2 regions of the Lysinibacillus sp. JNUCC 51 genome follow, and region 1 is predicted to be linked to the other one. Evidence: riboswitches for the same ligand, from Rfam matches in the RefSeq annotation. Region 1 holds a riboswitch; the other holds the start of a gene.
The links. A riboswitch is a leader RNA that binds a small molecule or an ion and turns the genes downstream of it on or off. The one in region 1 is predicted to bind preQ1.
Positions count from the first base shown of each region.

Region 2: linked by a shared signal. The riboswitch ahead of queC (7-cyano-7-deazaguanine synthase QueC) and the one ahead of JNUCC51_RS09015 (QueT transporter family protein) in region 1 are both predicted to bind preQ1.

Region 1 is NZ_CP065545.1:1,833,687-1,839,961, forward strand. It holds gene JNUCC51_RS08995 (ABC transporter permease) at 1-1, opposite strand, end outside; gene JNUCC51_RS09000 (ABC transporter substrate-binding protein) at 467-1,489, opposite strand; gene JNUCC51_RS09005 (hypothetical protein) at 2,059-2,310, shown strand; gene JNUCC51_RS09010 (DUF1259 domain-containing protein) at 2,462-2,857, shown strand; PreQ1 riboswitch class I at 3,132-3,176, shown strand; gene JNUCC51_RS09015 (QueT transporter family protein) at 3,184-3,666, shown strand; T-box leader at 3,757-3,957, shown strand; gene trpB (tryptophan synthase subunit beta) at 4,018-5,181, shown strand; gene JNUCC51_RS09025 (long-chain fatty acid--CoA ligase) at 5,223-6,275, opposite strand, start outside.
Region 2 is NZ_CP065545.1:5,040,390-5,046,664, reverse strand. It holds gene JNUCC51_RS24395 (leucine-rich repeat domain-containing protein) at 1-1,018, shown strand, start outside; PreQ1 riboswitch class I at 1,185-1,231, shown strand; gene queC (7-cyano-7-deazaguanine synthase QueC) at 1,494-2,153, shown strand; gene queD (6-carboxytetrahydropterin synthase QueD) at 2,155-2,628, shown strand; gene queE (7-carboxy-7-deazaguanine synthase QueE) at 2,621-3,349, shown strand; gene JNUCC51_RS24375 (GNAT family N-acetyltransferase) at 3,481-4,029, shown strand; gene JNUCC51_RS24370 (hypothetical protein) at 4,354-4,857, shown strand; gene bioW (6-carboxyhexanoate--CoA ligase) at 4,838-5,569, shown strand; gene bioF (8-amino-7-oxononanoate synthase) at 5,573-6,275, shown strand, end outside.

The DNA of each region.
Region 1 (6,275 bases):
TAGTTGAATCATCTCCTAATAATTTCTTTTACTAATTTTTTATTGAAAATTCTTTCCTTGAGCTCCATTCCTTTAAATGGAGCTTAAAACTTATAAAGTCCTTCGTACATAATAGAATTGATTATTTTAAGGTTTTAGCGCGACGGCCTATGATAAATTCTTGCCCAACATCTGTGTGCCAAAATGAAACTCAGTGCTATAATGACTCATCACCAAAAGTTGGAGACGATATTTATTAAAAAGTAGATAGGTTGATTGGAGTGGAGACTGGGCGACTCCTTGGGAATCAGCACAGCTACAAAGCGCCCAGTCGGAACGGAAATCAACCCTTACGTTATGATAATGAGCAAGATTTAATAGGAATTCACATAAATCCTCTACCAACACAAAACACTTAAAAGTAGATAAAGCGGGGGCAGTTTTAGTTCTCCCCCGCTTCGCTCCATAAGATGATCATGTCAGGTCATTACTTTTCTAACAGCTCTGCACCCCAAGAATCTTTAATTTCGATTCCTAAATCATCCGCTACTTTTTTATTAATTAATAGTTTTAGCTTTTGTGGGTATTGGGCCGGTATATCAGCAGGTGTTGCTTCACCTTTTAGAATCTTCACAGCCATTTGCCCCGCTTCATAACCGATGTCATAATATTCAAAACCATATGCCGCTAAGCCACCACGCGCAACAGAGTCAAGCTCTCCTACGACTAATGGTAATTTATTAGAATTTGCTACATCAATTACAGACTCAAGAGCCGAAACTACTGTATTATCAGTAATGATATAGAATGCATCTGCTTTACCGATTAATGATTCAGCAACTTGTTTTACTTCCGCAGAAGTTGCAGCAGATGCCTCAACTACTGTTAGGCCTTGCTCACCCATAACTTTTTTCACTTCTTTTATTTGTGCTACTGAGTTTTGCTCGCCAGCGTTGTAAACCATACCTACTTTTTTCGCACCTAATTCCTTTAAGAATGCTACTGTTTTCGAAATAGTATCAGGATGTAAATCGATCGTTCCTGTTACATTTTTCCCTGGCTTCTCCATAGATTCAATGAGCTCTGCGCCAACAGCATCCGTTACAGAAGTGAAGACGATTGGAATATCACTAGTAGCTGTCGCCGCTGCTTGTGCAGATGGCGTAGAGTTAGCAAAGATTAAATCTACGTTGGCACTTACTAGATTGTTTGCAATCGTCGTGTTAAGGCTGTTATCTCCTTGTGCTAATTGTGAATCGTACTCAACTTTTAATCCTGAATCTTCAATTGCTTTTTTAAAGCCATCCGTTGCAGCATTTAAAGATGGATGCTCAACTATTTGAGTAATCCCAATCTTATATGTTTTGTCATCTGCATTGCCGCCTTCACTTGCATTATTCGTTTCGTTCCCTTTGGAATCTGACGAACTAGAGCCACTGCTACCACAAGCAGCAAGCATTAAAACTAACCCAAATAACAGGAACGAAAGCTTTTTTAAATTGCTTTTCACAAATAATCCCCCCGACTATTATCTCTGATATTTATCGCACTTTATCCAAACAAAGTGTGAATGTATCGCTATATTATCGTTATTATCAAGGTTCGTCAACAACATTATGAATGTTCTGACTTTTATATTCAGTGAAATATTTTATCTTTTCGCTCAATTTGTCGCTTTAAACCGCTAAACTACGCTGTTTTTAAAATTGATTTCTTTTTTTAACATAACAAAAATTTTTTTGACAATTTAACGAAGTTATTTTTCTGTCATGTAATTTTTTCTGTAATTTATGTAAAAATCCAAAAACCTGACATTCCCCATAAGAAATGTCAGGCCTTTATAACAGTATTTGCTTTTACTTCTTCAAGATCTCTAATAACCAACCACTTTGAGGTAACAGGATATCCGGGAAGCATACGTGCGTTTGAGCAACACCTTGAATGGCTAAATATAGACAACCTGCGAGTACTTTAGAATCATCAGCTCGTATTATTCCCTTTATGTTTTTAGTCTCCTTTTTTGCATTTAATGCATATGATGCAAATGAGACAGTGCTGTTCCCAAAAAGGAGGAATACCATGAATAATGATGAAAGGAATTTAAATCATCAACCTTCTTATTCAAAAGAGAAACAAAATGCAAAAACAGGAGATATTGACACAATCATTTCTAATCTTTGTGACAGTCTATTCGAATTCGCTCTAGATTTTGCCTTAAATGCCTTAGAATATACAAAAGACTTAGATGAAGAACTAGAATATACGGATGAATTTAAAAAGCAACTGGACGATTTAATTGTTGAAATAGAAGAAATTAAAAATGTTATGTGAGGATTAGTTTCAAATAAAAAAACCTTATTACTTTCTCTTAAGGCATCCTCATTATAAATAATCAATTATGCCTCGGCTTGTTTGTAGTTGTCGCTTTGCTTTCGCTACAGAAAATAATTGCTGAAAGAAGTTTAATAATAGAGGTGTCTAAATGCAAAGTTTTCAAGATATGTGTACAAAATTTGCTCAGATTGCAAACGGAAAAGCTTCTATGGAACATGGCGTATGCTCAGTAAGACTTAATAGAAATCTTAATGTTATGATTCAAGGTCGCCCAAGTCGTAGTGCACTTCATGCTGGTATAACATTCGAATCGCTCGATATATATGGAAATGCACTTAACTTAGGTGAGGTTGTAGTACTAGAAGAGGAATTATCCCCATTTGTTAAGGTACTTGCTGAAAATAATTTGATTATAAGTGCTGTTCATAATCACTGGATATATTCGGACCCCGCTATTTTATACGTTCACTTTCAATCAATAGAGCCCCCATTAATTTTTGCGCAAAAATTTGCTCAAGCTTTTAGACTATTAAAGAACTATTGAAATGTTCACTTTAAAAGAACTGCTTATAACAGTTCTTTTTTGATATGACCGGACTCCCCTTTAGTTGTTGCTTCTCATCCATTCCACCTGCAAAGAAGCATATGTACAAGCCACCTTCCTATAGTTTCAAAATTTAAATCCTGGTTACACACACATATCTAATAAATGAGCAACGAACAAAAACTAAATATTACCGTTAGCACTATGTATTTCTGTGTTTTTTTTGCTCATCGCTATTTACAAATAAGCATGAACATTGATATGATTGCATTTGCTTCACGTGGTTCGTAACCCTCCCACGTAAAAAAACTAAGGAGAAAAACAATATGAAAATAAAATTTTTAGCAACGAGCGGCATTATTGCAGCGCTCTACATTGCTGTTACATTGTTAGTCGCGCCATTCGGCTTTACAGAGGTGCAATTCCGTCTATCGGAAATGTTTAATCATCTAGTTACCTTTAATCCACGCTTTGCCGTAGGGATCATTATTGGTGTATTTATCTCTAATCTATTTTCACCACTCGGCATCTACGATTTAGTTTTCGGTGTAGGCCATTCGATGATTACCCTTGGGTTACTCATTCTTATTTGTAAATTTGTTAAAAATATTTGGGCACGTTTAGTCATCAATACATTTTTATTTACATGCACTATGTTTATCATTGCATTTGAATTGAACTTAGCATTAGAATTACCATTCTTCTGGACATGGTTGACTGTTGCTACAGGTGAATTTGTTGTCTTAGCAGTCGGTGCACCGATTATGTATTTATTGAATAAACGCTTAAACTTCAAAAATTTAATTTAATTTACCAGACGGATCTTATTAGATTCGTCTTTTTTTATTCTGACACAATAACCTTGACAATATTCTGAAAATACTTTACAATTCTCTTCAATAAATGCTAGGAAAAAGAATAGTAGCAAGCGATAGTACTTAAAGAGAGCTGATGGTTGGTGCAAATCAGTAGTACATACTTGTGAATGGGCTTTGGAGCTGCCTCATCAAATGTGAGGACGAATTTACTCCCCGTTACCGGAGTACGAAAGAGCGCAATTTTTGCGAATTAAGGTGGCACCACGGTTACTCGTCCTTTTTACAGAAGGATTGTAGTGGCTTTTTTTTATGGAAAAATTAGATAAGAGGAGTCGAGAGAAGATGAGTATAGTAGTAGAGAAAAAAGGATATTTTGGTGAATTTGGCGGTAGCTTTGTTCCTGACGAGCTTCAAAATGTATTAAATATTTTAGATGAAAACTTCCAAAAATATAAAGACGATGAAGACTTTAATAAAGAGCTAGATTATTATTTCCATGAATATGTTGGACGCAAATCTCCACTTTATTTTGCAGAAAATTTAACAAAACAATTAGGTGGCGCAAAAGTTTATTTAAAGCGTGAAGATCTTAACCATACAGGTTCACATAAAATTAATAACGTTCTTGGACAGATTTTATTGGCAAAGCGCATGGGTGCTAATCGTGTGATCGCCGAAACAGGTGCAGGTCAGCATGGTGTAGCAACAGCAACTGCTTGTGCAATGTTCGGGATAGATTGCACAATATATATGGGTTTAGAGGATACGAAACGTCAAGCATTAAACGTCTTCCGTATGGAACTTCTTGGTGCAAAGGTAGTAGCTGTTGATAAAGGTCAAGGGCGACTAAAAGATGCAGTGGATGAAGCATTTGCTGATTTAGTTGAAAACTATGAGACGACTTTCTATTTACTAGGTTCTGCTGTTGGACCTCATCCATTCCCTTCAATGGTCAAGCATTTCCAATCAGTCATTAGCCGTGAAAGTCGCGAACAAATTCTAGAAAAAGAAGGTAAGCTACCAGCAGCAATACTAGCTTGTGTCGGTGGCGGCAGTAATGCGATCGGTGCATTCGCAGAGTATATTGCAGATAAGGATGTTCGCCTCATCGGTATTGAACCAGATAAGGCAGCAACATTAACTGAAGGAACACCCGGTGAATTACACGGCTTCAAATGTTTAGTACTGCAAGATTCAGATGGCAATCCACTACCAACATATTCGATTGCCGCTGGGCTTGATTATCCTGGAGCTGGTCCAGAGCATAGCTATTTAAAAACAATTGGTCGTGGAGAATACGTAACGGTGACGAATGAGGAGGTGCTTGAAGCATTCCAAGTGCTGTCAAAGGTTGAAGGAATTATCCCTGCACTTGAGAGCTCCCACGCAGTTGCTCATGCACTAAAGCTTGCGCCAACATTATCTCCGGAAGAGAGCATTGTTATCAATATCTCTGGCCGTGGAGACAAAGACGTAGAACAAGTATTTCAAATGTTAAATAAATAAAATGAAAGAGCGATTTCCCTTTATAGAAATCGCTCTTTTAACTATACGAATGAACCTAATTTAGGATAAATTTCTGCCACATTATCTCTTAGCTTAGCCTTCAGGAACTTTCCAACTGATGTTTTTGGAATTTCATCTAAAAATACCACATCATCTGGTACCCACCATTTTGCAAATTGACTTTCTAAAAATGCAAGAAGCTCCTCTTCACTTGCTGACATCCCTTCCTTCAAAACAACGCAAGCTAGCGGGCGTTCTTGCCATTTGACATGTGGAATTGCAATAACTGCTGCTTCTAAAACAGCATCATGTGTCATTAACGTATTTTCTAAATCAACTGAGGATATCCACTCCCCACCTGATTTAATTAAATCCTTTGTACGATCTGTTATTTTAATAAAGCCATCCTCTGTTCGTACCGCAATGTCCCCCGTATACAACCAACCATCTCGATACGCATCATTTGTACGTTCATCACGATAATATTCATGTGAAATCCATGGACCTCGTAAGCGCAACTCACCCATTGTCTCTCCATTCCACGGTACTTCTCCATTATCATTAATAATACTAGATTCAATACCGGCCATCGTCATTCCTTGCATCGCACGCGATTCAATACGCTTTTCAATTGGCCAATCATCCATCCAAGACATATAATTTGATAACGCTACAATCGGCGTTGTTTCAGTCATACCATACACGACTATATATGGAATGCCATACTGCTCTTCAAATGTACGAATAAGTCGAGTAGGTGAAGCAGAACCGCCACAACAAATGGCACGTAGAGAACTTATATCTCGCTCACGCTTCTCCTGTTCCTGCAACGCACCAATCCAAATTGTCGGCACTCCAGCTGTTAATGTAACCTTCTCCTGCTCCACTAAATCCAAAATGATTGCCGATGTGAATTGTGGACCAGGCAATACTTGTGTAGCACCTACATTGACACTTGCAAACGGTAAGCCCCACGCATTTGCATGAAACATCGGTACAATTGGCATCACGACATCACGCTCGGAAATGCCCATTGAATCAGACATACTAAGCATCGTACTATGTAGCACTAGACCTCGATGTGAATAAACAAC
Region 2 (6,275 bases), 1.9 Mb from region 1:
AAGTTTTGCCAATGATTTGAAGTGGTTGTCTTCATTAAGTAATTTAGAATCGTTAGCAATAGATATTAGTGAAGCGACAGATTTTAGCTCGTTCTATTCACTAAATCAATTACAAGAATTGAAGCTTACATCGGTAAAAAATTTAAAAACGCTTGATTTTATACAAAACATGCCTAACCTGCAATCTCTTGATCTGGAAAATATGGATATTACGAATTTAGAACGCCTTAGAAATAAGTCTTCATTGACAAAGCTGCGTTTATCTTCTCTTTATAAATTAGAATTACTTGATATTGTGAACAGCCTAACTTCACTGACCGATTTATCGATAACTGGTTATAGTGGAAAAGTATCAACCATTGTAGCACCTCATTTAAAAAAAGCGGAGATAACAGGTTCTTTCATTCCTCAGTTAGAGGCGCCAGCTTTAAAATATTTGACTGTTTATATAAGTAGCATGAAGTCGTATTTGAATGGAGCACAGTTACTGAAATACCCACAGCTTGAACAACTTACAACGATGGAGTATGGCGATTTTACAGGAGTTCGTTCTTTGAATAATCTGCCAAATCTGCAAACAATAAATTTAAACCAAACAACTTTTTATGAAGAGACGAGTGAATTATTCAATTTACAGCATGTAAAAACGTTAAATTGTAATGAGTGTAGGTTTCAAATTAATAGTCAAAATCCGTTTAACAACAACATTCTGGAACATTTGACTTTGAATGATGTATCCTATCAAATAGGTAATGGTGACTGGGTGTATGAAGTTGATAAGATTATGCCTTACTTTGCTGGATTTTCAGCTCTTCGTTCATTCACTATACAAGATAGTTCACTACAATCGTTAAGTTTTATGGAAAATTGGCAACAAATAGAGGTGCTTCATTTGGAGAATAACGCCATTTCAAATGTAGAGCCTTTAGTGAATTTACCTAATTTAAAAAAGCTGTATATTTTAGGAAATCAGGTACAAAATAAATCAGTTCTAGACAAAGGAATTATGATTTATTGAGGTAATGTGCAATAAAAAGAGCTCACTCGTTATACTGTTCGCTAAAGCTCAGCAATACAGTGGGTTTTTCCAGAGAAGTTTTTATGGTGAGATTTTACAAAAAAATCAGTTTGACGTTTTAAACTATTTTTTGTATTATAATGAAGAAAAGAATGCCCGGACTAGAACGGGAGAGGTTCATAGCTAATACCCTCTATAAAAAACTATGGAAACATGACAATATGCCATGTCCATATCGGACGTGGCTTTTTTTTATGTTTTTACTTATGTTTTAATAGATTGATTGGTGAGCCTCTCTTGTAAAGTGTTGGGAAACATTTTACAAGGAGGTTTTTTATGTTTGGCCGAACCCATGAAGAAGGTTGAAGGATTTAATATTATTGGGTAACCAATGTAAAAAATATTCGTAAAAAACTAAGAAAAAGCAGTACTTTTTCTTTTAGTGCTGTTTTTTGATACAAGGGAGATTTTACACATGAAGCAGGAAAAAGCAATTGTTGTATTTAGTGGAGGTCAGGACAGTACAACTTGTTTGTTCTGGGCAAAAGAACGTTTTGAAGAGGTTGAGGCAGTAACTTTTGATTATGGTCAAAGGCATCGTCTTGAAATTGAATGTGCGAAAGTGATTGCAGAGGAGCTTGGTATCAAGCATCACATTCTTGATATGTCACTCTTGAATCAGCTTGCTCCGAATGCATTGACACGACAAGACATAAAGGTAGAAGACGGTGAAAATGGTGAGCTTCCATCGACTTTTGTACCTGGCAGAAATCTTCTCTTTCTTTCATTTGCAGGCGTTTTAGCCAGCCAAGTAGGAGCTAAGCATATTGTAACTGGCGTTTGTGAAACGGATTTTAGCGGATATCCGGATTGCCGAGATGTTTTTATTAAATCTTTGAATGTAACGTTAAATTTATCGATGGATGATTCATTTGTGATTGATACACCTTTGATGTGGCTGAATAAGGCACAGACATGGGAGCTTGCTGATCAATTTGGGGCGCTTGAATTTGTTCGGGAAAGAACGTTGACTTGCTATAACGGTGTAATAGCAGATGGCTGTGGTGAATGCCCGGCATGCCAACTGCGAAAAAAAGGGCTTGATGAGTATCTGAGTTATAGGAAGGAGTCTTAACATGTCAGATTTTAGAATCGTCGAAAAGCTCCAAAAAATAGATGAAGATATCCAAAGAAATCAATTGCACTATCATGCAAAGCGTGTTCTCGTAAGCAAAGAATTTACCTTCGATGCAGCACATCATCTACATGATTATGAGGGAAAATGTAAAAACTTGCATGGTCATACGTATCGCGTAGTTTTAGCACTGAGTGGATATACAGATGCACGCGGTTTGATGATTGATTTTGGCGATATAAAAGCAATATGGAAAGAAAAAATAGAGATTCATTTGGATCACCGTTATTTAAATGAAACACTTCCACCAATGAATACGACGGCAGAGAATATTGTTGTTTGGATTTACGAAAAGTTGGCTGCAGCCTTGCTTGATGAACAAAGATATAACGGTGCACGTGTAGAGTTTATCAGGTTGTATGAAACTCCCACAAGCTATGCAGAAGCGAGACGGGAGTGGATGGAAGTTGAGTAAGATACCTGTTATCGAGATTTTTGGACCGACGATTCAAGGTGAGGGAATGGTAGTTGGCCAAAAGACAATGTTTGTGAGAACTGCCGGCTGTGATTATTCATGTTCTTGGTGTGATTCATCGTTTACGTGGGATGGCAGTGGAAAGCATCTTATTGTCCAAATGACAGCTGAAGAGATTTGGTCTGAGTTGAAACTTCTTGGGGGCAGTGGCTTTTCATTTGTCACGATTTCAGGCGGCAATCCTGCACTCATCCGCAATTTGGAAGAGCTCATTGCAATTTTAAAAGAAAATGACATAAAGGTCGGAGTGGAAACACAGGGAAGTAGGTGGCAAAATTGGATGTATGAGATTGATGAGTTGACAATTTCACCAAAGCCACCTAGCTCTGGAATGACGACAGACTATTCGGTGCTCTCTGATATCTTCGAAAAACTTAAAAATCATAACAGTAATAAACATATATCACTCAAAATAGTCGTTTTTAATCAAGAGGATTACGAGTATGCTAAACAAATTCACCACCGGTATCCAATTATTCCTTTTTATCTACAAGTCGGTAATGAAGATCTGACGACGACGGACAACTCACGATTAATTATAGATTTATTAGATAAGTATCATGCACTGATTGATAGAGTGATTAAGGATGAAGAATTAAGAGATGTCAAAGTACTACCACAGTTGCATGCCCTTGTATGGGGGAATAAAAGAGGTGTATAGTGCCATGACAAAAATGGGTTTAAGACATATGCTATTTGAATTAAAAAATACTATTTTAATAGAAAGGAAATGATTACCTTATGTCGAATAATCTATATAAGAATAGAAAGTATTCTAGATGAGGTGTTCGATTGAATAAAATAAGAACTGAAACAGAAAGATTAGTTATTCGATTTCTTGAAGAAGGTGATTATTCTTCTTGGCTAACCCAATATGAAAATCGTTTACCTTCTCAACATAAATACGATCAAGGTAAATTAGATATGAGCATCTGTACGAAAGAATGGTTTCGTGATTTAGTTACTAAACAACATCAAATGGCTGAAGATGACAAGGTCTATGTTTTTGGAGTGTTTAGAAAAGTAGATAATACTCATATTGGTTTTATAGACTTTTCTACGATTATGAGGGAAGAATTTCAATGGGCCAGGTTTGGATATACAATTCATAACCAGTTTTGGAGAAAAGGTTATGGGAAAGAGGCTGTAAAAGCTGCTTTAGATCTAGCGTTTAAAAAATTAAATTATCATCGAATAGAAGCTCACATTAACCTTGATAATATAGCATCTATAAAGTTAGCAGAAAGTGTTGGAATGGTGTATGAATGCACGAGGAAAGGATTCATATTCGAAGACGACAAATGGACGGATCATCTAGTTTACTATATAAACGCAAAGTAAGTATATAAGTAGACAAGAAGGATGCTGTTTTTTGTACACATTCTCTTAAGAAGATTTAAAAGCAATAAATCTTAATATAACCCCTGATTCTTCTGCTTAGCGTAGAAGAAAATCAGGGGTTTTAATTTTAGACACTGCCTGTTTTTGTTTAAGAATTTATAAAATCTCATTTTCACAAATAATAAAAAATCCTACCATTTTATCTACTATTCAATCTCTATTTGTGTTAACTTAATATAAATACGAGTTAACACAAATTGTGAATAGGAGGAAATAACATAAAGCTATTACAGGTTAATTTAAAAAGTAAGATGGAGGAATAAAATGATCCGAAAGTTTTCTTCATACGATCTTGCGCAGATTTCTTTGCTAGCTTGTCTTATTATAGTTACAGGCATGTTTAAAATCCCAACAGGTTTTCCTGGGTCTGAATTTCAATTATCAGCACCCATTGCAGTTGCGATTGCAGCGGTATTTGGATTTAAGCGATATTTTCTAGCGGGGATCATTGCAAGTTTAATCTTATTTTTACTAGGTATACACTCAATCTTAAATGTGGAGATCTCATTAATTTTTCGATTGACTGTAGGTCTACTCATTGTTTTATTTGGGACTTCAATTCCGGTACTTGTTTTGGCAGGCCCAATTGGAACAACGATTGCTAGATTTGGTTTGGCTTTTACGTTAGGGACTCCATTTTTTCCGTTATTAGTTTTGGCTATACCAGGCATGGTAATCACAGCTGTTAGTGTTTATCCCCTAACGAAAATGTTACATACAATTAATAGGAAAGTAGCAGGTAATAATCATGTTAAAAACGTGTTATAGCATAAGAATGCGAGCGGCTGAAAGGAGTCCTGAAATAGGAGAAAAGCATATTTCTGGTGGTGAACGGATAGGTAGTAAATCTCAGATAGAGTCCATTGTAAAACAGTTATTGAACAAAGCAAGTAATCATCCACGTGGAGATGCTGACTTTATTCAAATTACCGTTGAAAAAATTGCGCGTGATCAAATACAGTATATACCACCGTTAGAAATTACGACAGTTGAGGCGACTTCAATCGAAATGGCCCATAGTGAAGCAAGAAAAATACTAACCTCCTTAGGTGTTTCGAAACATGCACTAAATGTTGCTTTTCATCAACTTGGTAGTAATCAAAACCTCCGTGGAGCAATCATCCTAAATAGTAAAACCGGCTTACGGCTTGACGGTCGGGGGGAAAAGGGTGTGCGTGTATCACGAATCGATTGGCAAGACACTAACAAGGAGCTTAATGAGCGTGTCCGTGAAGCGTTGGCTCTGGCATCGAAAGTGGCAAATTCTCCGTTTACAATTGCAGAATTATGTTGGTCTGATGACCCAGATTACGTGACTGGATATGTAAGTAATCGTGACATTGGATATGTTAGAATTACACCTTTAAAACGGGAAGGCTGTGAGAGCGGAGGGCGTATTTATTTTGTGTCAGATGAAGTTGAACTAAAGTCTTTTATAGAGTATTTAGAAAGTGTACCGGTACTCATTAGGAGGGATTAAAAAATGGATCATTGGTTTCAACGGGAACTACAATTAATAGAAGAGAAAGGTCTGACAAGGAAGTTACGTTCGTTTTCAAATGGAAATGAGAGCGAGATCATCATGAATGGTAAGAAATACTTACTTTTTTCATCTAATAACTATTTAGGTCTTGCAACAGATTTCCGGTTGAGAATGAAAGCATCTGAAGGTATTAGTAAATACGGTACAGGAACTGGTGGTTCGAGATTAACAACTGGAAATTTCGTCATTCATGAACAGCTTGAATCTGAAATTGCGGATTTTAAAAAAACGGAAGCTGCCATTGTTTTCAGTAGTGGTTATTTAGCGAACATTGGCGTGATTTCGAGTGTAATGAAGGCAGGGGATATAATATTTTCCGATGCCTGGAATCATGCGAGTATTATAGATGGATGTCGACTTAGTCAAGCAAAAACAATTGTTTATGAACATGCGGATATGGTGGATTTAGAGCATAAATTAAGGCAATCACGTGGAGATGGAAAGATGTTAATTGTGACGGATGGCGTCTTTAGTATGGATGGTGATATTGCTCCACTTCCCGAAATAGTTGCGCTAGCAAAGAAATATAATGCTTACATAATGATTGATGATGCACATGCGACAGGTGTCTTAGGAAGTGATGGTCGTGGTACTGCTGATTATTTTGGATTGAAAGATGAGATTGATTTTACAGTAGGCACGT